Regions from separate parts of the Arthrobacter sp. LT660 genome, predicted to be linked through region 1. Evidence: riboswitches for the same ligand, from Rfam matches in the RefSeq annotation. Region 1 holds a riboswitch; each other region holds the start of a gene.
The links. Region 1 has a riboswitch for thiamine pyrophosphate ahead of thiM (hydroxyethylthiazole kinase). Riboswitches for the same ligand answer to the same signal wherever they lie in the genome.
Positions count from the first base shown of each region.

Region 1 (7,421 bases):
ACGGCTCCGTCGACGCCTGGGGCGCGCCGCGGTTCGTCGCCTCGGGGCCGATCGCGCGCAACGCCGCGGACGCGGGCCTGCTCCTGGACTCCATGGTCGGGGGCACGGGCGGCGCGTTCCTGGCCGCGGCGCTCGCGGCCGATCCGGGCGGCGGGCGTGCGCTGCGCATCGGAGTCTCCACGCACTCGCCCTTCGCGTCGCACTACGAGATCGCGCTCTCCCCGGCGGCCGCGGCGGCGCTGGATGCCGGCGTCGTGCTGTTGGAACGGGCCGGCCACCACGTGGAGGAGGCGGAGATCCGCTACGACAACCGCTATGCGCCGGCGTTCCAGGCCATCTGGACCGCGGGGCTGGCCGAGGCGCGGATCCCGCGGGCCGGCGAGCCGCACCTGACGCGGTTTACGCGCTCCTTCCGCGATCGGGCGATCGCGCGCCCCGACGCTCAGAAGGCGTCCGCCGCGCGCATCCTGCGCCGCATCGCCGAGGACTCGCGCGCGCAATGGGGACGGTACGACGCCGTGCTGACGCCGGCCCTGGCGCAGACGCCCCGCCCGATCGGCCACTACAACTCGCATCCCCCGGACGACGACTACCGCCTGCAGTGCCAGTACACGCCGTTCACGTCGATCGTGAATGTGGCCGGCGTGCCGGCCATCGTCCTGCCCACGCTGTCCACCGGGGCGGGACTGTCGATGGGGGTGCAGCTGATCGGCCGCGCCGGCGCCGAGGCCGGGCTGCTGGGACTGGCGGCGCAGCTCGAAGCGGCTAGGTGAAGTCCCCGGACATGGCGGACATGACCGGCAGGAAGAGCACGAGCAGCAGCAGGAGCACGAGCCCCAGAACCACGACGAGGTAGCCGAGGACAAGCCCGGCGATCGCCATGCCGCGGCCCTCCGGCTCCCGGCGCAGGGCGATGTGCCCGACGACGATCGCGCCTATCTGCGGAAGGAGGAGGAACCCGCCGGTTACGAGCCCAACGATGCCCAACACCAGCGCGACGATGCTCAGCGTCTTCGGTTCCGCGGCCGGATACGCGCCGGGGTAGACGCCGGGATGGGCCTGCTGCTGCGGCGCCTGGGCGGCGTACGGATTCTGCGGCGCGGGACCTCCCGGTTCCGAGTACCAGGAGGGGTGGCTCGGATCGTTGAACGGCCGTTGTTGCTCGTTGCCCATGGTCCCCGCGTCCTCGCTGTTCGTCCCCGCTGTACGCACCCATTCTAGGATGGCGAAATGTTCCCGCACACATCCGACTTTGGCGGCGGATCTGTAAAGCTGTACCCATGGCGAACCGAGCGGGCACAGTAGCCCTCCCCCAGGACCTGATCGACGTCGACGCGGTGCGCGGCGCGTACTTCGACATCATTCCGGATCCGTCCGATCCCGTGCAGCGCGTCGCTTTCGGCACGTCGGGACACCGCGGAAAATCCCTGAACGGCTCGTTCAACGAGAACCACATCGCGGCCATCACCCAGGCGATCGTGGAATACCGGACCGGCCAGGGCATCACCGGTCCGATCTTCGTCGGCAAGGACACCCACGCGCTCTCGGACCCGGCGCAGGACACCGCCCTGGAGGTGTTGGCGGCCAACGGCGTCCGGGTCCTCCTGGACGCGCGCGACGCCTGGACCCCGACGCCGGCGCTGAGCCACGCGATCCTGGCCCACAACCGCGACGGCGGCGCCGCGCGGGCCGACGGCATCGTCATCACCCCCTCCCACAACCCGCCCAGCGACGGCGGCTTCAAGTACAACCCGCCGCACGGAGGACCCGCCGACTCCGACGCCACGGGCTGGATCGCGGGCCGCGCCAACGAACTGCTGGAGGGCGGCCTCAAGGGCGTCAAGCGCATCCCGCTGGCGCGGGCCAAGGCCGTCGAATCGGTCGGGACCTTCGATTTCCTCGCCGGCTACGTCGACGACCTGCCCTCGGTGCTGGACATCGACGCCATCCGCAACGCCGGCGTGCGCATCGGCGCGGACCCGATGGGCGGCGCCTCCGTGGACTACTGGGCCGCCATCGCCGAGCGCCACCGCCTGGACCTGACCGTGGTCAACCCCGAGGTGGATCCCCGCTTTGCGTTCATGACCTTGGACTGGGACGGGAAGATCCGCATGGACTGCTCCTCGCCCTCGGCCATGGCCTCGCTGATCGGCAAGGTGCGCGACGGCGGGGACCTGTACGACATCGCGACCGGCAACGACGCCGATGCGGACCGCCACGGCATCGTCACCCCGGACGCCGGCCTGATGAACCCCAACCACTACCTCGCCGTGGCCATCGACTACCTCTACCGCAACCGGCCGCAGTGGCCCTCCGGCGCCGGCGTCGGCAAGACGCTGGTGAGCTCGTCGATGATCGACCGGGTCGCCGCATCGCTCGGACGCGAGCTGGTGGAGGTGCCCGTCGGCTTCAAGTGGTTCGTGCCGGGCCTGCTGGACGGAACCGGCGTGTTCGGCGGCGAGGAGTCGGCCGGGGCCAGCTTCGTGCGCTTCGACGGCACCCCCTGGACCACGGACAAGGACGGCATCCTGCTGGCCCTGCTCGCGTCCGAGATCCAGGCCGTCACCGGCAAGTCCCCCAGCCAGCGGTACGGCGAACTGACCGCGGAGTTCGGCGCGCCGTCGTACGCCCGGATCGACGCCGCGGCGACCCGCGAGCAGAAGGCCGCGCTGGGCAAGCTGTCGGCCTCGGACGTCACCGCGACGACGCTCGCGGGGGAGGAGATCACCGCCAAGCTGACCGAGGCACCCGGCAACGGTGCGGCCATCGGCGGGCTGAAGGTGACCACCGAAAACGCCTGGTTCGCCGCCCGCCCCTCCGGGACCGAGGACGTCTACAAGATCTACGCGGAGTCCTTCCGGGGCGACGAGCACCTCGCGCAGGTCCAGGCCGAGGCGAAGAAGCTGGTCGACGGCGTGATCGCCTAGTCGCCCGGGAACCGGGCACAACGAAAAGGCCGGCCCCGTGGGGACCGGCCTTTTCCGCGCCGGCGGGCGCCGGCGTCTTGCTGGTTCTTTTCGGTCGCGCTAGTTCTTTTCGGCGGCGGCGCGGATGCCCTCGAGCACCGCGGCGACCTGGCCGGCGACCTCGGCGTCGTCCTTCGGGTGGGTCTTGGCGAAGCGGACCAGGGAACCCGGGATGGACAGCTTGACGTCCTCGAGGACGGTCGCGCCGGCGATGCCGACGGCCTTGCGGGCCTCGTCCTGCGCCCACACGCCGCCGAACTGGCCGAACGCGGTGCCGATGACGGCGGCCGGCTTGCCGGTCATGGCGCCGGCGCCGTACGGGCGGGACAGCCAGTCGATGGCGTTCTTCAGGACGGCCGGCATGGTGCCGTTGTATTCCGGGGAAACCAGCAGCATGGCGTCCGCGGCACCGGCGGCGGCGCGCAGCTCGGCCGCGGCGGCCGGAACCTGGCCCTCGATGTCGACGTCCTCGTTGTAGAACGGCAGGTTCTCGAGGCCCTCGAACACGTTGACCTCCACGCCCTCGGGCGCGTTGGCGGCGGTGGCCTCGGCCAGCTGACGGTTGGTGGATCCGTTGCGCAGCGAGCCGACGAGGGTCAGGACGGTGGTTGCCATGGGGATGCTCCTATTGGTTTGGGGAACCGGCGCGGGGGCCGATCGATCTTCCACAATATGCAACCGCATGCAATACCGGCCTGTTCCCGTCTCCGTCGTGACGCTCGACACCCTCGCGGCCGCGCTAGAGGATCCGGCGCAGCAGCCCCGCCTTCAGCCGCCCGTACGGCGGGTACACGGCCCGGAGCGTATCGACCACGGCCGTCTTCGACAGAACGGACCGGAACTGGCTGAACGTCTCGAACCCCGCCCGCCCGTGGTAGCTCCCGTGCCCGGACGCGCCGACGCCGCCGAACGGGAGCGCGGGGATGGCCAGGTGCGCGTTGCAGACGTTGTGCCCGATCGCCCCGGCACGCACGCGGTCCTCGAAGGCGGACTGCAGCCGGGGCTTCTCGCTGAACAGGTACGCCGCCAGCGGGGAGGGACGGGAGTTGATGAACCGCACCGCGTCGTCGAACGAGGCCACACGCACGATCGGCAGGACCGGCCCGAAGATCTCCTCGGTCATGACCGGGGACGCCGGGTCGACGTCGGCCAGAAGGGTCGGCTCGATGAACAGCGACTCGGCGTCCGAAGCGCCGCCGCTCACGATGCGGCCCGCGCCGCCCGCGGCCGCCTCGATGAACCCCGCGAGCCGGTCGAACGCGGGGCGGTTCACGATCCGTCCGTAGTCCCGGCTTTTCGCGGGGTTGCGACCGTAGAAGGAAGCGATCGCCTTGGGGAGGTGCTTCTCCAGCCCGTCCGCGGACGTCCCCACGGCCAGGACGTAGTCCGGGGCCACGCACGTCTGGCCCGCGTTCGGGAACTTGCCGAAGGCGATGCGGCGCGCGATCGCCGCGGGGTTGCCGTCCACGACGACGGCGGGGCTCTTGCCTCCCAGCTCAAGCGTGGTCGGCGTCAGGTGGCGGGCGGCCGCCTCGGCCACGATGCGGCCCACCCGCTCGCCTCCCGTGAAGAAGATATGGTCCCACCGCTGGGCCAGCAGCGCCTGGCTGGTCTCGACGCCGCCTTCCACGACGGCGACGGCGCGGGGGTCGAGGTACCGGGGAACCAGTCGCGCGATCAGCTCCGACGTCGCCGGCGCGAGCTCCGAGGGCTTGAGGACCACGCAGTTCCCGGCGGCCAGCGCGCCCACCAGCGGCGCGAACACCAGGTTGACCGGGTAGTTCCACGGACCGATGACCAGCACCAGGCCCAACGGCTGCGGCTCGACCTTGGCGGACGCCGGCTGGAACGCCAGCGGAACGCGGACGCCCTTGGCCTCCATCCACTCGGTGAGGTGGAGCTGCGCATGGTCGATCTCCCCGCGCACCAGATCCAATTCGGTCAGGTGCGCCTCGACGGCCGATTTGCCGAGGTCCGCGGCCAACGCCTCGAGGAACTCGCCCTCGTGGGCGTCGAGCATGCGCTCCAGTGCGCGCAGCTGCCCCGCACGGAACCTCCGCGGGTGGGCCAGCTGCGTGGACGCCGAGTCGCGGAGCCGGGTGACGGTCTCCGCGACGGTGGGGACGACCGGGGCGTCCGGGTCCGCCGACGAAACGTCCGCGACGGTGTCCGCGCGCGGCGGACGCGGCTTGGTGCGTGTAAAAAGACCCATGGTCATCAACCTAGCCGTTTCGGCATCCGCCCGAGCACGAGGGAGTTCACGGGCGGAACACGGTAAGCTCGCCTGCAGTGACACGGGGTGTCCGCCAGGGACTGAGATCACACCCGTACACACCTGATCTAGTTCGTACTAGCGGAGGGATGTCGCCCATGGATTCCATTGCGCCTTCACACCTTGTTCCACCCGTCGTCTCGCCCGAATCGGCCGCGAACCACCTGGGGCGGCTGCGCGCCACGGCGCCGCTGGTCCAGTGCCTGACCAACACGGTCGTCGCGAACTTCACGGCCAACGTCCTCCTCGCCGCCGGCGCCGCCCCGGCCATGGTGGACGTTCCCGGCGAGGCCGCCGAGTTCGCCCGCCTCGCCTCCGGAGTCCTGGTCAACCTCGGGACCCCGCACCGCGAGCAGCGCGAGGCCATGCTCGAGGCCGCCCGCGCCGCGCACGAATCCGGCACGCCCTGGGTGCTGGATCCCGTGGCCGTGGGCGCGCTGGCCCTGCGCACCGGGTTCGCGGGCATGCTCGTTGAGCTGCGCCCCGACGTCGTGCGCGGCAATGCCTCGGAGATCATGGCCCTCGCCGGCGTCGGCGCGGGGGGACGCGGCGTGGACGCGACGGACGACGTCGACGCGGCGCCCGGCGCGGCTGCCGCGCTGGCCCGCCGGACCGGCGGCGTGGTGGCAGTCTCCGGCGCGGTCGACCTGATCACGGACGGCGAGCGCACGGTGCGCGTGCACGGCGGCAGCCCGCTGCTCACGCGCGTCACGGGCGGAGGCTGCGCGCTGGGCGCCCTGGTCGCCGCGTTCGCCGCGGCCGCGGACGATCCATTCGCCGGCAGCGTCGCCGCGCATGCGTTCTTTTCGGTGGCCGCGGAGGCCGCGGCCGCCTCGGCGACGGGTCCGGGGAGCTTCGCCGTCGCATTTCTGGACGCACTGTCCTCCACGACGCCGGAGCAGCTCGCGGAACGGGCGGTGCTGCGATGAGCGCCGCGTTCGACCTCTCGCTCTACCTGGTGGCCAACGCGGGGAGCACCAACGGGCGCCCGCTGGCGGAGATCGTCGCCGCGGCGGTCGACGGAGGGGCGACGATCGTCCAGCTCCGGTGCAAGGACGTCCCGGCCCGCGCCTTCCTCGACGACGTCGTGGCCTGCTCCGAGCTCACCGCGGGCCGCGCGGCGCTCGTCGTCAACGACCGCGTGGACGTGTACCTGGCCGCCCGTGAGGCCGGCGCCCGCGTCGACGGCGTGCACATCGGGCAGTCGGACCTGCCGGCGCCGCTGGTGCGCCGTTTGATCGGCCCGGACGCGATTCTCGGTCTCAGCTCGGGGAAGCTGCCCCAGCTGGAAGCCCTCGCGACCATGCCCGCCGGCACGGTCTCCTACCTGGGGACAGGTGCGGTTCGGCCGACGCCGACGAAGAAGGACCACCCGGATCCGATCGGCTTCGGCGGGCTGGCGGAGTTCGTCGCCGCCGCGCCGCTGCCCTGCGTGGCCATCGGCGGGCTGGGCCACGGCGACGCGGGCGCGGTCGCCTCCGCGGGGGCGTCCGGCATGGCGGTGGTCCGTGCGGTCTGCGCGGCGGAGGACCCGGCCGCCGCCGCGCGATCGCTGCGTTCAGAATGGGAGGCGGCCCGCGCCGCGCGCCGATCGGGGGAGCGCGCATGAGCGCCGTGCCCAACATCCTGTCCATCGCCGGGTCCGATCCCTCGGGCGGCGCCGGAATCCAGGCGGACCTGAAGTCGATCGCCGCGTGCGGAGGCTACGGAATGACCGCCATCACGGCGCTGACGGCGCAAAACACCCGCGGCGTCAGCGGCGTCCACATCCCCCCGGTGGATTTCCTGGCCGCCCAGCTGGCGGCGGTCGCGGAGGACATCCGGATCGACGCCGTCAAGATCGGCATGCTCGGCAACGCGGAAACCATCCGGACGGTGTCCACCTGGCTCCAATCCCTCCCCCCCACCACGCGAAGTGGACATTACCGGGGGTTAGTTAAGGGTGGTGATGTCCACTTCCGGGGGTTGGGGGAGGGGCGGCCGGTGGTGGTGTTGGATCCCGTCATGGTCGCCACCAGCGGGGACCGGCTCTTGGACGACGACGCCGGGGCCGCGCTGCGCGCGCTGCTTCCCCTCGCGGACCTCGCCACGCCCAACCTCGCCGAGCTCGCCGAGCTGTCCGGCGCGCCCCTGGCCACCAGCTGGGGACGGGCACTCGAACAGGCCCGCTCCGTCGCGGCCGA
Region 1 is NZ_CM149651.1:2,651,910-2,659,330, reverse strand. Features, by position in the region: gene AC0QSG_RS12385 (amidase) at 1-773, shown strand, start outside; gene AC0QSG_RS12380 (DUF4190 domain-containing protein) at 766-1,173, opposite strand; gene pgm (phosphoglucomutase (alpha-D-glucose-1,6-bisphosphate-dependent)) at 1,281-2,927, shown strand; gene AC0QSG_RS12370 (NAD(P)H-dependent oxidoreductase) at 3,027-3,581, opposite strand; gene AC0QSG_RS12365 (aldehyde dehydrogenase family protein) at 3,706-5,178, opposite strand; TPP riboswitch at 5,252-5,345, shown strand; gene thiM (hydroxyethylthiazole kinase) at 5,337-6,167, shown strand; gene thiE (thiamine phosphate synthase) at 6,164-6,847, shown strand; gene AC0QSG_RS12350 (bifunctional hydroxymethylpyrimidine kinase/phosphomethylpyrimidine kinase) at 6,844-7,421, shown strand, end outside.

Region 2 (7,421 bases), 320 kb from region 1:
GAACCGGACTGGGTGCTCGAGGAGTCGCGCCGGATCGACGACGTCCCCACGCGCTAGGCGGTCCGGCGCTAGGCGCTCTTGGCCGCCTGCCGCTTGGCCTGGTGCTGCTGCCCGCTGATCGCCGCCACGGCGCGCGAGGCGGCGTAGCAGACCTTCCGCAGGACGGTGGCCTGCGAGTCCGGGACGAACTTGCCGACCGGCCCGGACACGGACATCGAGGCCACCGGCTTGCCGTTGGGACCGAAGATCGGCGCCGCGATGCAGTTCAGGCCGGTGAGGATCTCCTCGCGGTCGAACGCCAGGTTGGTGTTGCGGACCTCGAGGAGCTCGCGGCGGAACGTGTCTGGGTCCGTGATGGTGGCCGGCGTCCAGGCCAGCATTTCGGAGCGCATGGCTTGGTCCGCGGCGTCGGGATCGTAGGCCAGGAGCACCTTGCCGACGGCGGTGCAGTAGGCCGGGGCACGCCCGCCGATGCGCGAGGGGCTGCGCACCTGCAGGTGTCCGTAGAGCTTATTGAGGTAGACGACGTCGGTGCCCTGCAGGACGGCGAGGTGGACCGTCTGCTTGGTCAGTTCGTAGAGGTCCGCGAGGAACGGCGTGAGCGCGTCCCGCATGCGACCCTGCAGCGCGTCCTCCTGCGTCGAGCCCAGGTCCTGGATCATCTTGCCGAGCCGGTATGCGTTGCCGGCGCGCTCCACGGCACCGTTGTTCTGCAGGGTGGCCAGCAGCCGGAAGGCGGTGGACTTGGACAGCGAAGCCCGGCGGGCGAGTTCGCTGACGCCGACGCCGACGAAGGCGTCGTTGCCGAAGGCGTTGAGCAGCGACATGGCCTTGTCGACGGCCGTCCGGTCGTCGCGGGGCGCGGGGGTGCTACGGGTCATGCTTTAGTTTCCCGTGCTGTCGACGAAGTGTCAAACATGACAGTTCGTCACTTATAGGTGACACTATACGGGTGCAGGCCAACGACCTCGTCTCCCGGAACATCCGCCGTTTCCGCGTGGAGCGCGACCTCTCGCTCGGCGAGCTGGCGGCGCTGGCGGGCATCTCCAAGCAGACCCTGTCCAAGGTGGAGGGCGGCGTCGGGAACCCCACGGTGGGGACCCTGGAGAGCATCGGGCACGGGCTCGGCGTCAGCGTTGTGCGGCTGCTGACCGAATGGGGGACTCCCGTCCACGAGTCGCTGGCCGCCGACGCGCACTGGCGGCCCGCTGATGCGGGGCACATCAGGGACCTGGACCGGATCTACGGGTCGGGGTACGTCCGGACGCACGTGGTCCGGTTGCATCCGTCGTCGGAGGCCCACGTTGTCGAGGCGCACGGATTCGGCTCCCTGCACCAGTTGTATGTGGTGTCCGGGACGCTGGAGGCCGGTCCGGTGGGGGACCTCCGCCGCCTGGGCGAGGGCGATTTCCTGCGTTTCCCGGGCGACGCGGAACACGCCTACCGGGCGGTCGGAGGCCCCGCCGTCGCGCATCTGACGACGACGGCGCCCCAGGTGCCGCAGTTCCCGCACGGGGACGGCGCCGGGGATCCGGCCTGAGCCCTCGCTCCGGAATCGGGCGCCCGTTGGCCCGGGCGCCCCAAGTGGGCTAGGCTAGCCATCGTCCACACGGGTGCCCTGGCAAGGGCTGAGATCAGGCTGACGCTGCCTGCGACCGTCGAACCTGTCCGGGTCATGCCGGCGTAGGAAGTGAGGGCTCATCCGTGAGCGTTTCAGCAGAAAACCAGTCCACCCACCGTGCCTCCGAACAGCACCCGGCCCACTCGCCGGCGTTCCTGGAGGACGCCGACTCCGGCATCCGCGTGCCGGTGACGGCGATCAGCCTGGACGATTCCCCGGACGGAAACCCGAATCCGCCGCTGAACGTCTACCGCACCGCGGGGCCGGGCAGCGACCCGCTGGAGGGGCTGCCGCCGTTCCGCGCAGCGTGGATCGAGGGCCGCGGGGACACCGAGGAGTACGGCGGCCGCGAACGCAACCTGTACGACGACGGGAAGTCGGCCGTGCGCCGCGGCGCGGCATCGGCCGAATGGAAGGGCACGCGCCCGGTTCCCCGGCGTTCGCTGCCCGGGCGCGTGGTGACGCAGATGCACTACGCGCGCGCCGGCGTCGTCACCGAGGAGATGCGCTACGTGGCGCTCCGCGAGGGATGCGACGTGGAACTGGTGCGCAGCGAGGTCGCCGCCGGACGGGCCATCATCCCCAACAACATCAACCACCCAGAGTCGGAGCCGATGATTATCGGCAAGGCGTTCCTGGTGAAGATCAACGCGAACATCGGCAACTCCGCCGTGACCAGCTCGATCGCCGAGGAGGTGGACAAGCTGCAGTGGGCCGCCCACTGGGGCGCCGACACCGTGATGGACCTGTCCACCGGCGACGACATCCACACCACGCGCGAGTGGATCATCCGCAACTCGCCCGTCCCGATCGGCACCGTGCCCATCTACCAGGCGCTGGAGAAGGTCGGCGGCGACGCGGCGAAGCTGGACTGGGAGGTCTTCCGCGACACCGTGATCGAGCAGTGCGAGCAGGGCGTGGACTACATGACCATCCACGCGGGCGTGCTGCTGCGCTACGTGCCGCTGAGCGCCGAGCGCGTCACGGGGATCGTGTCCCGCGGCGGGTCCATCATGGCGGGCTGGTGCCTGGCGCACCACCGCGAGAACTTCCTCTACGAGCGCTTCGACGAGCTCTGCGAAATCTTCGCCAGGTACGACGTCGCGTTCTCCCTGGGCGACGGGCTGCGGCCCGGTTCGATCGCCGACGCGAACGACGCCGCTCAGTTCGCGGAGCTCGACACGCTGGCCGAGCTGACGAAACGGGCGTGGGAGTTCGACGTCCAGGTCATGGTGGAGGGGCCCGGGCACATCCCGTTCCACCTGGTGCGGGAGAACGTGGAGCGCCAGCAGGAGCTGTGCGACGGCGCTCCGTTCTACACGCTGGGCCCCTTGGTCACGGACATCGCGCCGGGCTACGACCACATCACCAGCGCCATCGGGGCCACGGAGATCGCCCGTTACGGCACGGCGATGCTCTGCTACGTCACCCCGAAGGAGCACCTCGGGCTGCCGAACAAGGACGACGTGAAGACAGGGGTGATCACGTACAAGATCGCCGCGCACGCCGCCGACCTGGCCAAGGGCCATCCGGGTGCGCACGAGCGTGACGACGCCCTGTCCAAGGCGCGCTTCGAGTTCCGCTGGAAGGACCAGTTCGCGTTGTCGCTGGATCCGGCCACGGCGGAGGCGTTCCACGACGAGACGCTGCCGGCCGAGCCGGCCAAGACGGCGCACTTCTGCTCGATGTGCGGGCCGAAGTTCTGCTCCATGCGGATCTCGCAGGACATCCGCAAGCAGTTCGGCTCGGCCGCGGACCAGCAGGTGCTGGCCGAGGACATCGAGCGGCGGATCTCCGAGGGCATGGAGGAGAAGAGCCGCGAGTTCGCCGGGGCCGGCGGCAGCGTCTACCTGCAGCCGACCATCGGGGTGGGCTCGCCGAACGTCTAACCAGTGGCGGTGGGCACCGACAGGCGGGGCATAGGACCGCCGCGACAGGTCACCGTTATCGACCTTTTGACCTATTTGGTGGCGTTGGGATGGTGTGTGTGGGCGTCGGTCAGCACAACGGAGCGTTCGTCGACGTAGAACCAGATTCTGGCGCCATTTGCCAGCTCGTACTGCCGTCGGCGGGGTTTCGTTCCTTTATGGGTGACAAACTCGAGATCACCCTTCATCCCATGACACGTCGGATCGTCAGCGAGGGGATCAGTTGTCAGTCGCTCCCAAGCTTGGACGACGCGCGCTTGATGCCCCAGGCCATGCAAGAGCTCCCCGCGCCTGCGGGGATGAGCCCGGTGGTGAACCCACCCTCGACAGCGCCCTCGAGAGCTCCCCGCGCCTGCGGGGATGAGCCCTGCTCCTGCATCCGCTCTTGGCTCTTGGCGAGGAGCTCCCCGCGCCTGCGGGGATGAGTTGAAACCGGCGGCACGGCGGCCGAGGTGGTAGAGGAGCTCCCCGCGCCTGCGGGGATGAGCCCCCCCGGTTACCCAGTCATCGAGCGGCCCGGATGAGCTCCCCGCGCTGGCTAACGCCGTCGACTGGGGCCACCTCATCTACCGCTGAGCGGTCCCGCTACCTGCGGGGCTCCGCGGCCTCGTTCCGCAGGCCTACCCGAGGAAGTGGCGCAGCGTGCCCGCGTTGCGGACGGCGTGGCCGTCGCCGTCGTTGTTGAAGTAGACGTAGACGTCCCTGCCGGCGGCCCGCCATTCCCGGATCCGGTCCGCCCACCAGCGCAGGTCGTCTTCCGAGTACGACCCCGCGTACAGGTGGTTGTGGTCGGGTCCGTGCATGCGCACGTAGACGAACGGCGCGGTCGCCTCCAACACGCAGGGCAGCCCGGCGCCACTCATGATGCAGTAGGCGGCGCCGTGCCGGGCCAGCAGGGCGTACACGTCCGCGTGGTGCCAGCTGGCGTGCCGGAATTCCACCGCGACCCGGATCCACTCGGGCAGCCCGTCGAGGAAATGGTGCAGCCGGGCGTCGTCGCGCTCCATGCCCGGAGGCAACTGGACCAGCAGGACGGCGCGCTTTTCCGCAAGCTCGTGCCAGGAAGACGCTATCCGCCGGGTCCACGCCTCTGGGGCATAGAGCCGCTTCGCGTGCGTCAGCCCGCGGGGCGCCTTGACCGTGAACGCGAAACCGTCCGGCAGGCGCCGGCGCCACCCGGCGAAGGTCTGGTCGCGGGGCCACCGGTAGAAGCTGGCGTTCAGCTCGACGGTGTCGAACTGGCGCACATAGTGCGCCAGCCGATCCCGGTCCGGGGTGCCGGCCGGGTACAGGACGTCGTTCCAGTGTGCGTAGCTCCAGCCGGACGTGCCGATGCGGACTTCCATGCCATCCCTTATATCGTGAGCCGCATCGAACCCGGCGAAATCTCCCGATGTGCGGAGAAAAACCCCCAAACTATCCGCAAATAGGGAAGTATGGGTGCATGCCCACGATCCGCATTGCCGAGGCCGCCCGCTTCCTGGGCGTCAGCGACGACACCGTCCGGCGCTGGACGGAGAACGGCACCCTGACCGCTGAGCGCGACGACGCCGGTCGGCTGGCCGTCGACGGCCTGGCGCTCGCCCGCCTGGCGAGGGACCAGTCCCACCTTCCCGACGACCCCACGCGCGTCGGATCATCGGCCCGCAACCGGTTCGTCGGCCTGGTCACGGACATCACCGCCGACCGCGTCATGGCGCAGGTCGAACTGCAGTGCGGTCCCTTCCGCGTCGTCTCGCTCATGAGCACCGAGGCCGTCCGGGACCTCGGCCTCGAGCTCGGCTCCGTGGCCACCGCCGTGGTCAAGGCCACCACGGTCATCATCGAAACGCCCCAGGGAAAGAGCGTGCCGTGAGCGCCCGCCGCCGCGCCGCCGTCGCGCTCGCCGTCGCGGCCATCGCCACCGGAGTCTCGGGCTGCGCCGCCGCCGAGCCCGGGGACACCGTCACCGTCTTCGCCGCCGCCTCGCTCCGGGACACCTTCACGCAACTCGCGGACGACTTCGAAGCCCGGAACCCCGGCACGGACGTCCGCCTCAATTTCGCGGGGTCCGCGGACCTGGCCACGCAGATCGCCCAGGGCGCCCCGGCGGACGTCTTCGCGTCCGCCGACGAGCGCACCATGGCCCAGATCGCCGACGCCCAACTCACCGACGGCGCACCCCGCGCCTTCGCGACCAACACGCTGGAGATCGCGGTGCCGTACGCCAACCCGGCCGCGATCGGCGGCCTCGCGGACCTGGCCCGGCCCGGCGTCAAACTCGTCGTGTGCGCACCCCAGGTGCCCTGCGGCGCCGCGGCCGCGGAACTCGCGGACGCGGCCGGCGTCGTGCTGGCGCCGGTCAGCGAGGAGTCCTCCGTCACGGACGTGCTCGGCAAGGTGCTCTCCGGGGAGGCCGACGCCGGACTGGTCTATTCCACCGACGTCCGGGCCACGGACGCCGAGGCGGCGGGGGACCGGGTCCGCGGCATCCCCGTCCCCGGTGCCGGCGCGGCCGCCACCACGTACCCCATCGCGGCGCTGGCGACCGGCGCCAACCCGGACGCGGCGCGCGCCTTCGTCGCACTCGTCACCGGCGCCGACGGGCAAAAGACCCTGCACGACGCCGGATTCGGCACCCCGTGAGGGCCGCCGCGAAGCCGCGCGCCGGAGCCGGCTACACCGGCGTCCCGGGCTGGGTCTACGCCCTCGCCGTCGCCGGGGCACTGCTGGTGGTGCTGCCGCTCGCGGGCATCCTGGCCCAGGTCGACTGGCCGCGCTTCGTCCCGCTGGTCACGTCCGAATCGTCGCTGACCGCGCTCGGCCTGAGCCTGCGCACGGCCACCGCCAGCACTGCCCTGTGCGTCGTCTTCGGCGTGCCGCTGGCCATGGTCCTGGCGCGGAGCCCGTTCCCCGGCCAGCGTCTGCTCCGCGCGTTCGTCCTGCTGCCGCTGGTCCTGCCGCCTGTCGTCGGGGGCATCGCCCTGCTCTACACCTTCGGGCGGCAGGGCCTCCTGGGCCGGTACCTCGAACTCGCCGGCATCCAGATCGCGTTCTCCACCGCCGCCGTCGTGCTCGCCCAGACGTTCGTCGCGCTGCCGTTCCTCGTGGTGAGCCTCGAGGGCGCGCTGCGCACCGCCGGCACCCGATACGAATCCGTCGCGGCCACGCTCGGCGCTCGCCCCACCACCGTGCTGCGCCGCGTCACGCTGCCGCTGGTCCTGCCCGGCCTCGCGTCCGGCGCCGTGCTGTCCTTCGCGCGCTGCCTCGGCGAATTCGGCGCCACGCTCACGTTCGCCGGGAGCCTGGAGGGCGTCACCCGGACGCTGCCGCTGGAGATCTACCTGCAGCGCGAATCCGACGCCGATGCCGCCGTCGCGCTGTCCCTGCTGCTGGTCGCCGTGGCCGTCGCCGTCGTCGGGCTCTCCTACCGGCGCCGCGCCGCCGCGCCCCGGGGGGCGGCGGCATGAGCTTCCGCCTGCGCGCCGCCGTGGAGGCGCGGGGTTTCGACGTCTCCCTCGACGTCGCGCCCGGCGAGACCGTCGCCATCCTCGGACCCAACGGCGCCGGCAAGTCGACGCTCCTGGCCGTCGCCGCCGGGCTGCTACGACCCGACGCCGGCCGCGCCACCATCGGGGACCGCGTCCTGTTCGACGTCGGCAACGGCGCCGACCGGTGGGTCCCGCCACACACCCGCGGCACGGCTCTGCTGGCGCAGGAGCCGCTCCTCTTCCCGCACTTGAGCGCCCTGGACAACGTCGCGTTCGGCCCGCGCAGCGCCGGCGCCTCCCGGGCCGCGGCCCGGGAGACGGCCGAACGCTGGCTGGGGGAGGTCGACGCCGAAGACCTCGCCGGCCGCCGCCCCGGCGCCCTTTCCGGCGGCCAGGCGCAGC
Region 2 is NZ_CM149651.1:2,327,154-2,334,574, reverse strand. Features, by position in the region: gene AC0QSG_RS10780 (GNAT family protein) at 1-57, shown strand, start outside; gene AC0QSG_RS10775 (IclR family transcriptional regulator) at 69-881, opposite strand; gene AC0QSG_RS10770 (helix-turn-helix domain-containing protein) at 953-1,540, shown strand; TPP riboswitch at 1,600-1,707, shown strand; gene thiC (phosphomethylpyrimidine synthase ThiC) at 1,705-3,510, shown strand; gene AC0QSG_RS10760 (DUF72 domain-containing protein) at 4,170-4,895, opposite strand; gene AC0QSG_RS10755 (TOBE domain-containing protein) at 4,994-5,404, shown strand; gene modA (molybdate ABC transporter substrate-binding protein) at 5,401-6,174, shown strand; gene AC0QSG_RS10745 (ABC transporter permease) at 6,171-6,998, shown strand; gene AC0QSG_RS10740 (sulfate/molybdate ABC transporter ATP-binding protein) at 6,995-7,421, shown strand, end outside.
Region 2: it holds a riboswitch for thiamine pyrophosphate, as region 1 does, so the genes downstream of both, thiC (phosphomethylpyrimidine synthase ThiC) here and thiM (hydroxyethylthiazole kinase) in region 1, are expected to answer to the same signal.

Region 3 (7,421 bases), 190 kb from region 1:
TTCGACCGCGAACCGCTCTTCACCCCGGATCTCTACCCGGACGGCCACGACACCGAGTACCTGTACCGCATCGGCCCGCTCGGCCTCGACGCGGACCTGCGCGCACTGCAGCTGACCGGCGCATCCGCCCGCTGACCGCGCCGCGCGCCACTCCACCACCGCCGTACGACGCCGTTGCCTCCGCACCGTCCACGGCGCCACTCGCACCACCACCGAAGGGATTTCCCATGACTGATATTTTCGAGACGCTCGAGTCCGAGGTCCGCGGCTACTGCCGCAGCTGGCCGGCAGTGTTCACGCACTCCTCCGGCAGCACCATGACCGCCGAGGACGGCACCGACTACCTGGACTTCTTCTCCGGAGCTGGCGCCCTCAACTACGGCCACAACAACCCGAAGCTGCTGGCGCCGCTGATGGACTACCTGGCGAGCGGCGCCGTCGTGCATTCGCTCGACATGAAGACGCCGGCGAAGCGCACGTTCCTCGAGACGTTCCAGCGCCTCATCCTGGAGCCGCGCAACCTGGACTACAAGGTCATGTTCCCCGGCCCGACAGGGACCAACACCGTTGAGGCGGCCCTCAAGCTGGCCCGCAAGGTCACCGGCCGCCAGCACATCCTCTCCTTCACGAATGCCTTCCACGGCATGACGCTGGGCTCGCTGTCCGTCACCGGCAACTCGATGAAGCGCAAGGGCGCCGGCATCCCGCTGACCAACAGCTCCAAGATTCCGTACGACGACTACTTCGACGGCGAGACGGCAGATTTCCTGTGGCTGGAGCGCGTCCTCGAGGACAGCGGCTCGGGCGTGGACAAGCCGGCGGCCATCATCGTCGAGACCGTGCAGGGCGAGGGTGGCCTCAACGCCGCGCGCGCAGGCTGGCTCCGCGGACTCTCCGACCTGTGCAAGAAGCACGAGATCCTGCTGATCGTCGACGACGTGCAGGCCGGCTGCGGCCGCACGGGCACGTTCTTCAGCTTCGAGGAAGCCGGCATCGAGCCGGACATCGTGTGCCTCTCCAAGTCCATCTCCGGCTTCGGCCTGCCGATGGCGCTCACCCTGTTCCGCCGCGAACTGGACGTCTGGGGCCCGGGCGAGCACAACGGCACCTTCCGCGGCCACAACCCCGCGTTCATCACCGCCACCGCGGCGCTGGAGAACTACTGGGCCAACGACGACTTCCAGAACCAGGTCGCCGGCACCATCGCCACGCTGCACCGCGGACTGGACGCGTTGGCCGCCTCGGTCGAAGGCGCATCCGTCCGCGGACGCGGCCTGCTCGCCGGAGTGCGCTTCCCGGACAAGTCCACCGCCGGGCTCGTGGCAGCCGAGTCGTTCCGCCGCGGTCTCCTGGTGGAGACCTCGGGACCGGACGACGAGGTCCTCAAGCTCATGCCGGCGCTGACCATCAGCGACGCCGACCTGAACCGCGGCCTGCAGATCCTGACAGACGCCACGCGCGTCGCCGTGGGCGCCCCCGCGCTCGCCACGGTCTAGCACGACGCCGGAACCCGCCTGCCCGGGCCGCCGCGCGCGGCGGCCCGGGCACCCCAGAACCAAAGGAGCACCATGCTTGTTACCCAGTTGAACGATCTCAACGACACCGACCGCGACATCAAGTCCGACACCTGGCGCAGCCGCCGCATGGTGCTGTCCGGGGAGGGCGTCGGTTTCTCGTTCCACGACACCGTGATCTACGCCGGCACGACGTCGACGTTCCACTACGCCAACCACATCGAGGCCGTGTACTGCGTCCAGGGCGAGGGAACGCTGACGGATGAGACCACCGGCGAGGTCCACGACCTGCGCGACGGCACCATGTACCTGCTGAACGGCAACGAGAAGCACACGGTGCGCGCCACCAGCGAGTTGCGCATGGCCTGCGTCTTCAACCCGCCGGTCACGGGCCGCGAAGTGCACGACGAGAACGGCGTCTACCCGCTGATCGTCGAGGAGCCCGCGCCGGTCTCATAACCCGCGCCGGGGCACCGCCCCCAAGGATTTGCCCATCCGCAAGGCTGGGCAGCAACGATGTGCCGGCCCGAAAGGTCCGGCACATTGGTGTCTGCGCGGTACGGCGCAGACCGGCAACAACCGAGGAGGAACGGACATGACGGAGACACTGAGTCGCCTACACGACCAGTATCCAACACGAACAGGCAGCGACTACAAGGTGCTGGACCGGACCGGTCCCGTGGTCTGGGGATCCGCCACCGACGGTCCCATGGACGCGGGGACCCTCGAGGGTTTCGAGTCCAAGGGCTACCTGGCCATCGACCAGCTCATCACCGCCGACGAGCTGGAGACGCTCCGGGGCGAACTGAGCCGGCTGTCCGAGGACCCGACCGTCCGCGCCGACGACCGCACCATCGTCGAGGCGAAGTCGCAGGAGGTGCGCTCGATCTTCGACGTGCACCGCACCAGCGCGGTCATGCGGAAGATCGCCAACGACCCGCGGGTGGTGGAACGCGCCCGGCAGATCCTGGGCTCGGACGTCTACATCCACCAGTCCCGGGTGAACTTCAAGCCCGGCTTCGAGGGCAAGGAGTTCTCCTGGCACTCGGACTTCGAGACCTGGCACGCCGAGGACGGGATGCCCACCCCGCGCGCGGTGAGCGTCTCGATTTCGTTGACGGACAACTACTCCTACAACGGGCCGCTGATGATCATGCCCGGTTCGCACAAGAAGTACATCTCGTGCGGGGGAGAGACCCCGGAGGACAACTACAAGGCGTCGCTGGTCATGCAGGGCGCCGGCACCCCGGACAAGGAGACGCTGACCCGGTTCGCCGACGAATACGGGATCGACGTCCTCGAGGGCAAGGCCGGCGGGGCGATCATGTTCGACTCGAACTGCATGCATGCCTCCAACGGCAACGTGACGCCGTACCCACGCTCCAACGTGTTCATCGTGTTCAACAGCGTCGAGAACACCCTGGTGGAGCCGTTCGGCGCGGCCGAGCCGCGCCCGGACTACATCGGAGTCCGGGACTTCACGCCCGCGGGCTAGACAGTGCGACGGCGGTGCGCCCGCTGGCCGTTTTCGGGGTTCGATGTCCCCGGGAACGGCCAGCGGCGCGTGGGCCAGTAACATGCCCGCGAACCGATCCACAGCCTCGAACGCTTGACGAATTCCGGTTTGGAGGCGGGCAGCGGCGCGACTACAGTCGAGTCGTGTAGAGCGGGAGCTCGGGTACGAACCGGGCTGAGAGGGCGAATGACGACGTCGCCGACCGCATGAACCTGTCCGGGTAATGCCGGCGAAGGGATGAGCATTCATGCTTGGTGTTTCCACGACCATCGCAATTCTGGCGGGCGTTCTCGGTGTTTTCGCGTGGGTTGGGCTGGCCGTGGGCCGGGACCGCGACCTCGAACAGTTCACGGTGGCACGCGGCAGCCAGGGCGGACTTGGACTGGGGCTGTCGTTTTTTGCCTCGGGCGTCGGGGCCTGGATACTCTTCGCGGCGCCCGAGGTCGGCGCTTCAGTGGGGCTGGCCGGCGTCCTGGGGTACGCCGTGGCGATCACGGTTCCCCTGTTCGGCCTCGTCTTCGTGGGACGGCGGTTGCGGGCGCTGGTTCCCGAGGGGCACAGCCTGATCGAATTCGTTCGGATCCGCTACGGCCGCACCATGCACGTCTACGTGCTCGGCATCTCCGTCTTGTACATGCTGGTGGCGTTGGCAGCTGAACTGACCGCCGTCGGCGCCGTGCTCGGACGCCTGTCCAGCATGGATCCGCGGGTCGGCATTGCCGCGGTCGCGCTCATCACCGTTCTCTATACGGCCTATGGGGGCCTCCGCGCCTCCATCCGGACCGACCGGTGGCAATCTTGGCTGTTGTTTCCCCTGCTGATAGTCGTCGGCGCACTGCTCTTCGGCGGACTGTCGCGGGAAGCCGCGCCGATGGATCCGGCGTTGTTCGCCGTGGACCTGACGGGCGTCGAGGCGGCACTGACGCTCGTCGTGGCGGTGACGGCAACCACCCTCTTCCACAACGGCTACTGGCAGCGGGTGTGGGCGGCCCGGGACGGGCGTGCGCTGGGCCGCGGAGCGGTCCTCGGGGCAGTGACGCGCTTTCCCGTCGTTTTCGCCGCGGGCATGGTCGGTCTGCTCGCGGCGGCCTATGGCGTCTCCCTCGGCGAACCGCCCGCACCCTTCTTCGCCCTGCTGGATTTCCAGCCCCAATGGGTTCTCGCGCTGGTCCTCATGCTCACCCTCGCGCTGGTGGCATCCACCGTGGACACGCTGCAGAACGGACTCGCCGCCGTTGCCGTCACGCACACCCCTTCCATGGGGCTCACCGGTGGACGCATCGCAACGGCAGTGTTCACGGTCATCCCGGTACTCGTCGCGTTCCAGGGCTTCTCGGTGCTGCGTCTATTCCTCATAGCGGACCTTTTCTGCGCGGCCACCATCGTGCCCGCGTTGCTGGGGCTGTGGCGCCGTTCGACGCCGGGCGGCGCGGTCAGCGGTTCGGTGGCCGGCCTCGTGGCCGCCCTCGGGTACGGTTTCGCGGTCGGCGGCAGCCTTCCCGAGGCCATTGCCGTTGCGACCTTCGCGGAGGGACTCGCGCTTCCCCCGTTCCTCGCCGCGCTGTTCGCCTCCGCACTGGTCACCGTCGTGGTTTCCCTGGCGTCCGGACGGAGCCGGGACATGGAGGGCATTGGTGCGTTGGCCACGCCATTGACGTCGCCGCAACGGCCGGGACCGTCCGCCGCCGATGCGCCGGAGACGGTCCGATGACCGCCGACGCGGAGCCGGCCGCGGCCGTGGAACGCGACAGCCTGGATCTGCGGATCCAGGCATTCGTCGAACGCGGTGCCGCACCGTCGGAAACCGGCGGCGGGGGCGGGGCCGGCGGGAGCGACGCGGAGGTCGAATTCGGGGGACTCGCGCTCGAGTTGTTCGAGCACCAATACCGCCACAACAAGGCCTACCGGCGCTTTTGCCGCTCGCGCCGCGCGGAACCGGGGAGGATCACCAGCTGGGACCAGATCCCCGCTGTGCCGTTGGCCGCGTTCAAGCAGCTCACTCTCGCGTGCGAGCCACCGGAGGACGCGGCGGCGGTCTTCATGACCAGCGGCAGCACCGACCCCACCCAGCGGGGGCGCAACCACCATCCGCACCTCCACTTGTACGACGCGTCGCTGCGCGCGGGATTTGAGCATTACTTCCTGCCGGACCGTAAACGCATCCGCCTGCTGGTGCTCAACGCCCGCCCCGGGGAGCAGCCGCATTCCTCGCTCGCGTACTTTTTCGGCCGCCTGGTTGATTTCTTCGGGGCAGCGGGCAGCACCCACTTCATGGAGAACGACCGCCTCGACGTGCGGCGCGTGGCGGCGGTCCTGCGGGAGGCCGAGGAAGCGGGGGAGCCCGTCGCGCTGCTGGGCGCCTCCTTCGCCTACGTGCATTTGCTGGACGCCTTCGACAACGAGGGACTTGCCTTCCGCCTGCCGGCGGGGAGCCGCCTGCTGGACACCGGAGGGTACAAGGGACGCTCCCGGGAGGTGTCCGCCGAGGACCTGCGCGCGCGGTTCGGGCGGCTCCTCGGACTTCCCGAGTCCCGGTGCGTCAACTACTACGGGATGACCGAGATCAGCTCCCAGTACTACGACACCGCACTCCGCGACGGCTGGGAGGGAACCGGCGTCCGGACCCGCCGCAAGGGCGTCCCGGCGTGGACGCGGATCCGTGTGGTGGACCCGGAGACCGGGGCGTCCGTGGAGCCTGGGCAGAGGGGCCTGATTGTCCACTACGATCTGGCCAACCGGGGATCGTGCCTAGCGGTTCTGGCCGAGGACGTCGGCCACCTGGTCGCACCGGATCCCGGTCGGGAAGCCGCGATCGAATTCGTCCTCCGTGGCCGTGCCGAGGGAACCGAATCCCGCGGGTGCTCGATCGCCTTGGACGAAATCCTCGGCGCGAACCGGAGCTGATCGCCATGACCGCCGCCGAACAACGGCAAGTCCCGCCGCCCACCGGCCGCCCGCCCGCCGCGGGGCCGGCCGTCGATGGCTTCTTCCTGCCCCAACTCAGCCAGTCCGAGCTCGACGGCCTCGGGTGGGAAACCCGCTCGTGGGGCGCCGTCGATCTCCGCATGCCGGTCGTGACTCCGGCTCTGGTGGACCTCGTGTGTCGGCGGCTCCTCCAAGCCCAGGTCGATTGCCTGGCCGAGCGTCCGGTCATGGAGATCGTCGAAGTGCTCGGACGGGTAGTGGCGAAATGGTCTGATCCGGACTACCCGTTGCGGCGGCAGGCCGAGGAGCTGCTGCCCACAGTGACCGGGTATTCGCCGGACATGGTGCGCCGGGGGCTCAAGGACTACCTCAAGACCTTTCGTCGAGACCGACTGCTGCGTTTCCTCGCCCAGGACTTCGACAACCCGTTGGTGCTCGACGGCTTCCAGCCGAACCGGGCGCAGGGACGTTCCCGCGCCTACGGACCGGGGCTGACGACGCAGTTTTTCGCCGGCAACGTTCCGGGGCTGCCGGTGTGGAACCTCGTGTGCGCGCTTCTGGTGAAGTCGGCGACGTTGGGAAAATCCGCGTCCGGGGAACCATTGTTCGCGGTGCTTTTTGCGCGCAGCCTGGCCGAGGAGGACCCCGCCCTCGCCGCGTGCCTGTCCATCCTGCACTGGCCGGGCGGGGACGACGCGATTGAACAGGCGGCCTTCGCCCACTCCGGGGCCGTGACCGCGACCGGTGGCCGCTTGGCCATCGAGAGCGTCGCAAAGCGCCTGCCCGCAGGCATGCCGTTCGTGCCGCACGGGCACAAGATGAGCTTCGCCGTCGTCGGGCGGGAAGCCCTGGCGCTGAACCGCTACGCTGAGACCGCCCGACGCGTGGCGCACGATGCCTCGCAGTACGACCAGCAAGGATGCCTGTCCCCGCATTGCGTGTTCGTGGAACGCGGCGGGGCGGTGGACCCCGGGACGTTCGTGGAGGCCGTGGCGTCCGAAATGGGGCGATTCGAGCGCAACAAGCCCCGCGCCCGGCTCACCCTCGAAGAGAGCGCGGGCATCGAGCGGGTCAGGTCGCACTACGAGTTCCGGGCCTACGAGGACGAATCGGTCCGGCTGTTCACCAGCGAATCCGGAACCAGCTGGACCGTGGTCTACGAAGAAGGGCCGGTGCGGTTCGAACCCTCGCCGCTGAACCGGCTCCTGCGGGTGCATCCGGTGGACGGAATCGACGACGTCGTACGCCTCGCGGGCCCCCTGTCCCGTTACCTGCAGAGCGTCGGCATCGCGTGCTCGCCCGAACGCCTGGACGCATGGTCCTTGGCGCTGGGACGGTGTGGCGTCGACCGGATCTGTGCCGTGGGGCAGATGCCGGAGCCCGCCGCCGGGTGGCACCACGACGGACGCGGAAACCTCACGTCGCTGGTCCGCTGGGTCGACATCGAGGGCGCGGCCGAGGCTGCC
Region 3 is NZ_CM149651.1:2,463,238-2,470,658, reverse strand. Features, by position in the region: gene ectA (diaminobutyrate acetyltransferase) at 1-135, shown strand, start outside; gene ectB (diaminobutyrate--2-oxoglutarate transaminase) at 228-1,496, shown strand; gene AC0QSG_RS11410 (ectoine synthase) at 1,569-1,973, shown strand; gene thpD (ectoine hydroxylase) at 2,110-3,009, shown strand; TPP riboswitch at 3,171-3,285, shown strand; gene AC0QSG_RS11400 (sodium:solute symporter family transporter) at 3,278-4,741, shown strand; gene AC0QSG_RS11395 (LuxE/PaaK family acyltransferase) at 4,738-5,934, shown strand; gene AC0QSG_RS11390 (acyl-CoA reductase) at 5,940-7,421, shown strand, end outside.
Region 3: it holds a riboswitch for thiamine pyrophosphate, as region 1 does, so the genes downstream of both, AC0QSG_RS11400 (sodium:solute symporter family transporter) here and thiM (hydroxyethylthiazole kinase) in region 1, are expected to answer to the same signal.

Region 4 (7,421 bases), 750 kb from region 1:
CCGACGGCGACGAGGACGGCCCCGTCTCCGTCTTCCACCCGACCTACATGATTCTGGTGGCCGGCGTCTCCAACGCGTTCCTGGCCGGCGACCTCTTCAACCTCTACGTCGGCTTCGAGATACTGCTGACGGCGTCCTACGTCCTGCTCACCCTCGGCGGAACGACGGCGCGGATCCGCGCGGGCGTGACGTACGTCGTCGTGTCCGTGGTGTCCTCCATGTTGTTCCTCATCGCGATCGGCATGATCTACGCCGCGACCGGAACGGTGAACATGGCGGACCTCGCGCTTAAGCTGAACGACCTCAATCCGGGCACCCAGATGATCCTGCACCTGATGCTCCTGGTGGCGTTCGGGATCAAGGCCGCGGTCTTCCCGCTCTCGTTCTGGCTCCCGGACTCCTACCCGACGGCCCCCGCGCCCGTGACCGCGGTGTTCGCGGGACTGCTGACCAAGGTCGGCATCTACGCCATGGTGCGCACCGAGACCCTGCTGTTCCCCGGGGACCGCATCAACTCGGTGCTGATGGTGGTCGCGCTGCTGACGATGATCGTGGGGATCCTCGGCGCCATCGCGCAGGCGGACATCAAACGCATGCTCTCCTTCACGCTCACCAGCCACATCGGTTTCATGGTGTTCGGGCTCGCCATCGGCAACGTGGCGGCGCTTGCCGCGACGGTCTACTACGTCGCCCACCACATCATCGTCCAGACGTCCCTGTTCCTCGTGACGGGCCTGATCGAACGCCGCGCCGGGACCTCGAACGCCGACCGGCTCGGATCGCTCTCCAAGCTTTCCCCGGTGCTGGCCGTCCTGTTCTTCCTCCCGGCCATGAACCTGGCCGGCATCCCGCCGTTCTCCGGCTTCCTGGGCAAGCTGGGGCTGCTGCAGGGCGGGATCGAACTCGGGACACCGCTGGCCTGGGTTCTCCTGGGCGGGGCCGTGACCACGTCGCTGCTGACCCTGCTGGCCGTCGCGCGGGTCTGGAACCGGGCGTTCTGGCGGAAGGCGGAGGACGCGGAGGACCCGGACCCGCTGCTCCTGGTCGGCGCGGCCGACGGCGGGCGCGTGACCACCTACCGCCACGTCGCCGACCATCCCGCCAGCCGGTTCAGCGACCGCGGCGACATCGATCTCCTCCCCCGCGCCATGGTCGGCTCGACGGCCGCCCTGGTGGTCCTGGGCCTGTCGCTGACGGTGTTCGCCGGCCCGCTGTTCGGACTCAGCGAGCAGGCGGCGCGCAACATGATGGACCGCAACGACTACATCTCGGCGGTGCTGGGGACCGCCTCGGAGCCCAACGCACCCGTGACGGGAGTGGCACCGTGACTCCCACGCGTCCGTCCGCACTGGGCATGCGCACCCCCGGCGCCGCATCCCGCCGCCGCAAGCGTGCGCGCTTCATGGTGGAGCTGCCGCTGCTGGTGTGGATGGTGCTCGTCTGGGGCGCGCTCTGGCGGGACTTCGCCATCGGCAACCTGGTGTTCGGGTTCCTGATCTCCCTCGGCGTCGTGTCCGCGTTCCGGCTGCCGCCGGTGGAGCTCAGCGGCCGGTTCAACGTCTGGCGCGCAGCGCTCTTCGCCGTGCGGTTCGTGTGGGACATCGCCGTCGCGAGTTTCCAGGTCCTCGGCACCGCGCTGGTCAAGGGCCCCAAGGTGCGCAGCGCCGTCGTCGGGGTGGGCCTGCGCAGCCGCGAGGACCTGATGATCACCACGGTCTCCCACGTCCTCACCCTGATACCGGGATCGTTCACCGTGGAGGTGGACCGTCCCAACGCGACCCTGTATCTCCACGTCTTGGACGTGAACACCCGGGAGGAGGCGGAGGACTTCCGCCGCAAGGCGCGCACCACCGAGGCGCGGCTGATTCGCGTGATGGGGACGCGCGAGGAACTTGCCTCGCTCGAGGCGGAGAACGGCGCCGAGGCCGGCGCGAAGCGCGGGAGGACAGCATGATCATGGACATCGCCGTATGGGCCTCGGGACTGTTGATCGCGGCCGCCGCGGCCCTGGCCCTCGTCCGCATAGCCCGCGGCCCCTCCATCCTGGAGAGGGTCATCGGCCTGGATGTGCTCCTGACCATCGTCGTCGCCGCCCTGTGCATCGACATGGCCGCGAACCACCACATCGACCACCTGCCGTTTGTCCTGGCGGCCAGCGTGATCGGCTTCATCGGCTCGGTGACGATCTCGCGCTACGTGACGGACCGGAGGAACTCCTAATGGACAATTCGCTGTGGGGAACCCCCGTGGACGTGGTGTCCGCCGTCTTCCTGGTCGTCGGCGCGCTGATGTCGTTCGCCGCCGGAATCGGCATGCTCCGCTTTCCCGACCTGCTGTCCAGGATGCACGCAGCCACGAAGCCGCAGGTGCTGGGGCTGTTGCTGATGCTCACGGCCGTGGGCCTGCAGATGGGCTCGTGGTCCGTGGCCCCCGCGCTGTTCCTGGCGTGGATGCTCCAGCTGCTGACGGCACCAGTCAGCGCACACATGGTCGGTCGATCCGGATACCGGACCAGGCACCTCAAGAAGGAAACGCTGGTGCTGGACGACCTCGACGAGGTGGTGGCCCGGGCCGCCGACGGCAACGCCGGCGGCCGCGAGACCCCGCCGGGCAGCCCCTAGACGTCTTCTAGACCTCGTCGAGGGTGCGGTTGAACCGCGCGATGGCGCGTTGCGTCCCGCGGTTGGTCGCCACCTGGATCACGGCCGCGACCACGGAGGACATCACGGCGAAGCCCAGTGCCTGGCGCAGCGTCGCCTCCGCCTGCGTCTTGGGGTTCGTCGCCTTCGGCGGCTCGTTGCCCGTGAGCTTCGTCCAGACCGCGTCCACGACCTTGGCGCCGGCCAGCCCCGCGACCAGCGAAATGATGGTGCCGCCCACCCTCAGCAGAATGTTCACGTGCAGTGCTCCCGTCGTTCGGCGTGATTACCTGCCCAGCATAACGCGGGGCTAGACTGGGGACACTGAACAACCACGACAGGGGAGCGTCACGATCGGTGCCCAACGGCCCGGTCAACTGATGCTGAGAGTGCGCTTCGACGCAGACCCTCGAACCTGCTCCGGCTAGTACCGGCGAAGGGAGTCGAGATCTCAGGGTGAGCGCGCCGTCGACTCTTCCTCCCCTCCTTGCCCTCAAGGAGGAAAAACCATGACCACCCTGCAGAACCCCCGCAACGCGCGCGCCTCGTGGCGCGTCGTTGACATCGTCGTCGCGGCCGTGATCGCCGTCGCCTCCGGCGTCATCTTCTTCGGCTGGAACACCATCCACCACGCGCTGGACTTCCTCTTCGTCGCCTTCCCGCCGTCCTCGGCGCTCGTGGCCGGATTCTGGCTCTTCCCGGCCGTGCTGGGCGCGCTGATCATCCGCAAGCCGGGCGCGGCCCTGTTCTGCGAGACCGTCGCCGCCGTCGTGTCCGCGTTTCTCGGCTCCGAATACGGCTGGACCGTGCTGGTGTCCGGGCTTGTCCAGGGCCTCGGCGCCGAACTCGTGTTCGCCGCGTTCCTCTACCGGCGCTGGGGCCTGGTGACCGCGCTCCTCGCCGGCGCCGCGGCGGGCCTCTTCGGCGGAATCAACGACGCGTTCGTCTTCAACTGGTTCCCCGAATACACCGCCGCCATGAAGCTCGTCTACGTGGGCTGCATGACCGTCTCCGGGATCGTCATCGCCGGGCTGTTGTCCTGGCTGGCCACCCGGGCACTCGCCCGCACCGGTGCGCTGTCCGCCCTCGCCTCCCGCAAGGCCGGACAGGAACCGGCCCGGGGCTAGCCGGTAGGTCCCCTCATGGCCACCCACATGCACGACGCCGGTGCCGCCGGCCACGAAGCGGAGCGGCGTGGCGAACACGGCCCGTCGCCGGGCACGCGGCCCGTCGCCGGGCACGCGCCCGCCTCGGTGAGCGCCCGGGGCTGGGGCTGGCGGCATGCCGACCGCACCCGAGACGCCCTGCGTGGGCTCGACCTGGACATCCGGCCGGGGGAGCGGATCCTGCTCGCCGGGCCATCGGGCGCGGGCAAATCCACCCTGCTCCACGCCCTCGCCGGCGTGCTCCACGCGGACGAGGACACGGCATCCGCCGGGGAACTGCTGGTCGACGGCCGCCCGGCCCACGCGTCGACGGGCCGCGCAGGGCTAATGCAGCAGGACCCGGAGACGCAGGTCGTCCAGGCGCGCGTCGGCGACGACGTGGCGTTCGGCGCCGAAAACCTCGCCGTGCCGCGCGATGAGATCTGGCCCCGGGTCGCCGAGGCGCTGGACGCCGTCGGGCTGCGGGTCGGGCTCGACCATCCGTCGTCCTCCCTCTCCGGCGGCCAGAAGCAGCGGCTGGCGCTCGCCGGGATCCTGGCCATGCGGCCCGGTCTGGTGCTGCTCGACGAGCCCACGGCCAACCTGGATCCCGCGGGCGTCCGCGAGGTCCGCGACGCCGTGGTGGCGGCACTGGAACTCACCGGGGCGACGGCCGTCATCGTCGAGCACCGCCTGGATGCCTGGGCACCGCACGTGGACCGCGTGGTGGTCCTCGAGCCCGGGGGAGGCGTGGCGCACCAGGGCACTCCCGCCGAACTGTTCGCCCCCGGCCCCGTGCGCGAGGATCTCATCCGCGCCGGCGTGTGGGTTCCCGGCCACGTGCCGATCCTCCCGGCGCTCCCGGTGCTCCCGGCGATGGCGGACGACGCCGGCGCGCGCCCGGCCGGGGAGATGCTGCTGCGCACCGAGCTGCTGTCCGTGGCCCGGACCGCGGGCGCCCCTGTGGCACTGGCCGGAGTGGACCTGCGACTGGGCGCCGCGGAGGCCCTTTGCATCACCGGAGCGAACGGCTCCGGCAAGTCCACACTCGCCCTGACGCTCGCGGGGCTCCTTCCCGAACGCTCGGGACGCGTCGTCGCGACGCCGGCGCTCACCTCGCCCGGCGACCCGCCGGAGGGTTCGGCGAGGGCCAACTCCACCGTCCTCGCCGAGCGTCCCCACCGGTGGAAGGCAGCCGACTTGGTCAGCCGCATCGGCACCGTCTTCCAGGAGCCGGAACACCAGTTCGTGGCGGCCACGGTGCGCGAGGAGCTCGCGTTCGGTCCGCGGCAGGCGCGGGTGTCGGGGAGCCGGATTCCGCTGTTCGGCGACGATCAGATCGCCGAACGGGTCGATGGCTTGTTGGACCGCCTCGGGCTGCGGCACCTGGCCGACGCGAACCCCTTCACCCTGTCCGGCGGCGAAAAACGCCGGCTCTCGGTCGCCACCGTGCTCGCCGCGGGGCCGTCGGTGTTGATCGTGGACGAACCCACGTTCGGCCAGGACATGAACACGTGGTCCGAACTCGCGCTGTTGCTGCGCGAGCAGCTGGAGGCGGGAGCCTCGGTCGTCGCCGTGACCCACGACGAACACTTCGCCGCGGCACTCGGCGCACGCACGCTGGCCGTGGAGACCCTCGGCGCCGGTCCGCCCGCGGTGGAGGGGGGCGCCGACGTCGGACGACCCGGCCTGCTGGAGCCCACTGCGTCCGGCCGGACCAGTCTCCTCGGCCGCTCCAATCCGCTGGCGAAGCTCGGCGCCGTCGCGCTGGCGACCATCCCGCTGGTGGCGACCCTGGATTTCGTGAGCGCCGGACTCGTGGTGTTGGTGACGCTGTGCCTGCTGCCGCTCGCCGGCATCACCATCGCGCGCTTCCTCGCTCGGGCCTGGCCGCTGCTGGTCGCCGGGATGTTCGGCGCATGGGGCACCGCGCTGGTGGGCAACGACTCGGGCGCCGTGCTGTTGGACCTCGCAGTGTTCACGGTCACGGAGGGGTCGCTCGTCGCGGGTCTCGCGACGGGGCTGCGCGCGTTCGCCGTCGCGGTGCCGGCGGTCCTCGTCTTCTCCACGACGGACCCGACCGATCTGGCGAACGCCCTGGCGCAGAAGGCCCGGCTGCCGCACCGTTTCGTCCTCGGGGCGCTGGCCGGCATGCGGCTGCTCGGACTCCTCGTCGAGGAGTGGACGACCCTGGGCATGGCACGCCGCGCGCGCGGCGTGGGATCGCGCGGGTCGCTTGGCCAGCGCATCCTGGCGAACCTGGGCCAGGCTTTCGGCCTCTTGGTTCAGGCCATCCGCCGCGCGTCGCGGCTGGCCGTCACGATGGAGGCCAAGGGCTTCGGCGGCGCCGAAAGGTCCTGGGCGCGCGAATCCGTGTTCGCACGGCGGGACCTCGGCGTCGTGGCCGGTGGCGCGCTCCTGGGCGCGGCGGCCGTCTGGGCGTCCGTGGCCTCCGGCCAATGGAACCTCGTCTGGACTTAGCCGCCCGGCGCGCGGGCGGCGCGGCTAGCGGATGGCGTTGACCATCGCCGTGAGTTCCGCGTGCAGTTCCGGGTCGCGGGAGAGCTCGACGCCGTCGAGCGAGTTCACCGGCGCGAGGAGCCGGACGCTGGAAACCAGCCAGACGGCGTCGGCCTGGATCAGGTGCTGCGGCTCCAGCGGACCGTAGCCGAGCTCCCAACCCGCCGACTCGGCCGCTGCGAAGATGGCCCCCTGCGTGGTGCCGGGCAGGATTCCCGTTTCCAGCATCGGGGTGATCAGGCGCTTGCGCCCGCCCTCGCGCACGGCCAGGAGCACCGTCGACGTCGGGCCCTCCAGCACGCGGCCGTCGCTCGAGACGAAGATGACGTCGTCTGCGCCCTGCTTGCGGGCATGGCGCAGGGCGGCCATGTTGACGGCGTAGGACAGCGTCTTGGCGCCCATCAGCAGCCAGGGGGCGCGGTCGGCGATCGTGGAGTCGTAGCCGCGGTCCAGGAGCACGACGGCGATGCCCTCCGAGCGCTGCCGGCGTCCCAGCGCAGGGGCCGGCGAAACGGCCACCCAGGCGGTTCCGTGGCCGGCGCCCTCGGGTCCGCGCGTCGCGACGAGCTTCACCACGGCCTCGTCGTCCGAGGTGTCCGGCCCGCCGGTGCCCGCTGCGCGTTCGGCCTCGTAGGCCTGAACCGCCGTCGCGATCGCGGCCCGCCAGACGTCCTCCGCGGGCAGCGGCAGATCGCAGCTCGCGGCCGAAACGACCATGCGGGACAGGTGCGCGTCCAGCTTGCGCACCGCGCCGTCCGTGTACAGCGCGGACTCGAACACGCCGTCGCCCCGGGTGGCGCCCTGATCAAGTGCGGACAGCTGCGGAACGGACGCGTCGGCCACCCGGCCGGCCGGGTGGGAGGGGTCCACAAACACCAAGACAGTCATGGATAAACCCTACGCCCGGCGCACGCCGGATGCGGCTAGGCTTGAGGGCATTGTTCGGCGTGACTGGGAGGTTCCGTGTTCGACGCGCTCGCATTGTGGGAATCGCTTCCCGCATGGCTTCTCGTGACCGCCTGGGTCATCGATGCGGGCATCCGGTTGGTCATGATCGGCATCGTCCCCGGAAACCGCCGGCCGACCACGGCGATGGCCTGGCTTTTGACCATCTTCT
Region 4 is NZ_CM149651.1:1,900,005-1,907,425, reverse strand. Features, by position in the region: gene AC0QSG_RS08840 (Na+/H+ antiporter subunit D) at 1-1,328, shown strand, start outside; gene AC0QSG_RS08835 (Na+/H+ antiporter subunit E) at 1,355-1,954, shown strand; gene AC0QSG_RS08830 (MrpF/PhaF family protein) at 1,951-2,220, shown strand; gene mnhG (monovalent cation/H(+) antiporter subunit G) at 2,220-2,621, shown strand; gene AC0QSG_RS08820 (DUF4235 domain-containing protein) at 2,629-2,898, opposite strand; TPP riboswitch at 2,969-3,098, shown strand; gene AC0QSG_RS08815 (ECF transporter S component) at 3,149-3,766, shown strand; gene AC0QSG_RS08810 (ATP-binding cassette domain-containing protein) at 3,782-6,265, shown strand; gene AC0QSG_RS08805 (aminodeoxychorismate lyase) at 6,290-7,192, opposite strand; gene cls (cardiolipin synthase) at 7,355-7,421, shown strand, end outside.
Region 4: it holds a riboswitch for thiamine pyrophosphate, as region 1 does, so the genes downstream of both, AC0QSG_RS08815 (ECF transporter S component) here and thiM (hydroxyethylthiazole kinase) in region 1, are expected to answer to the same signal.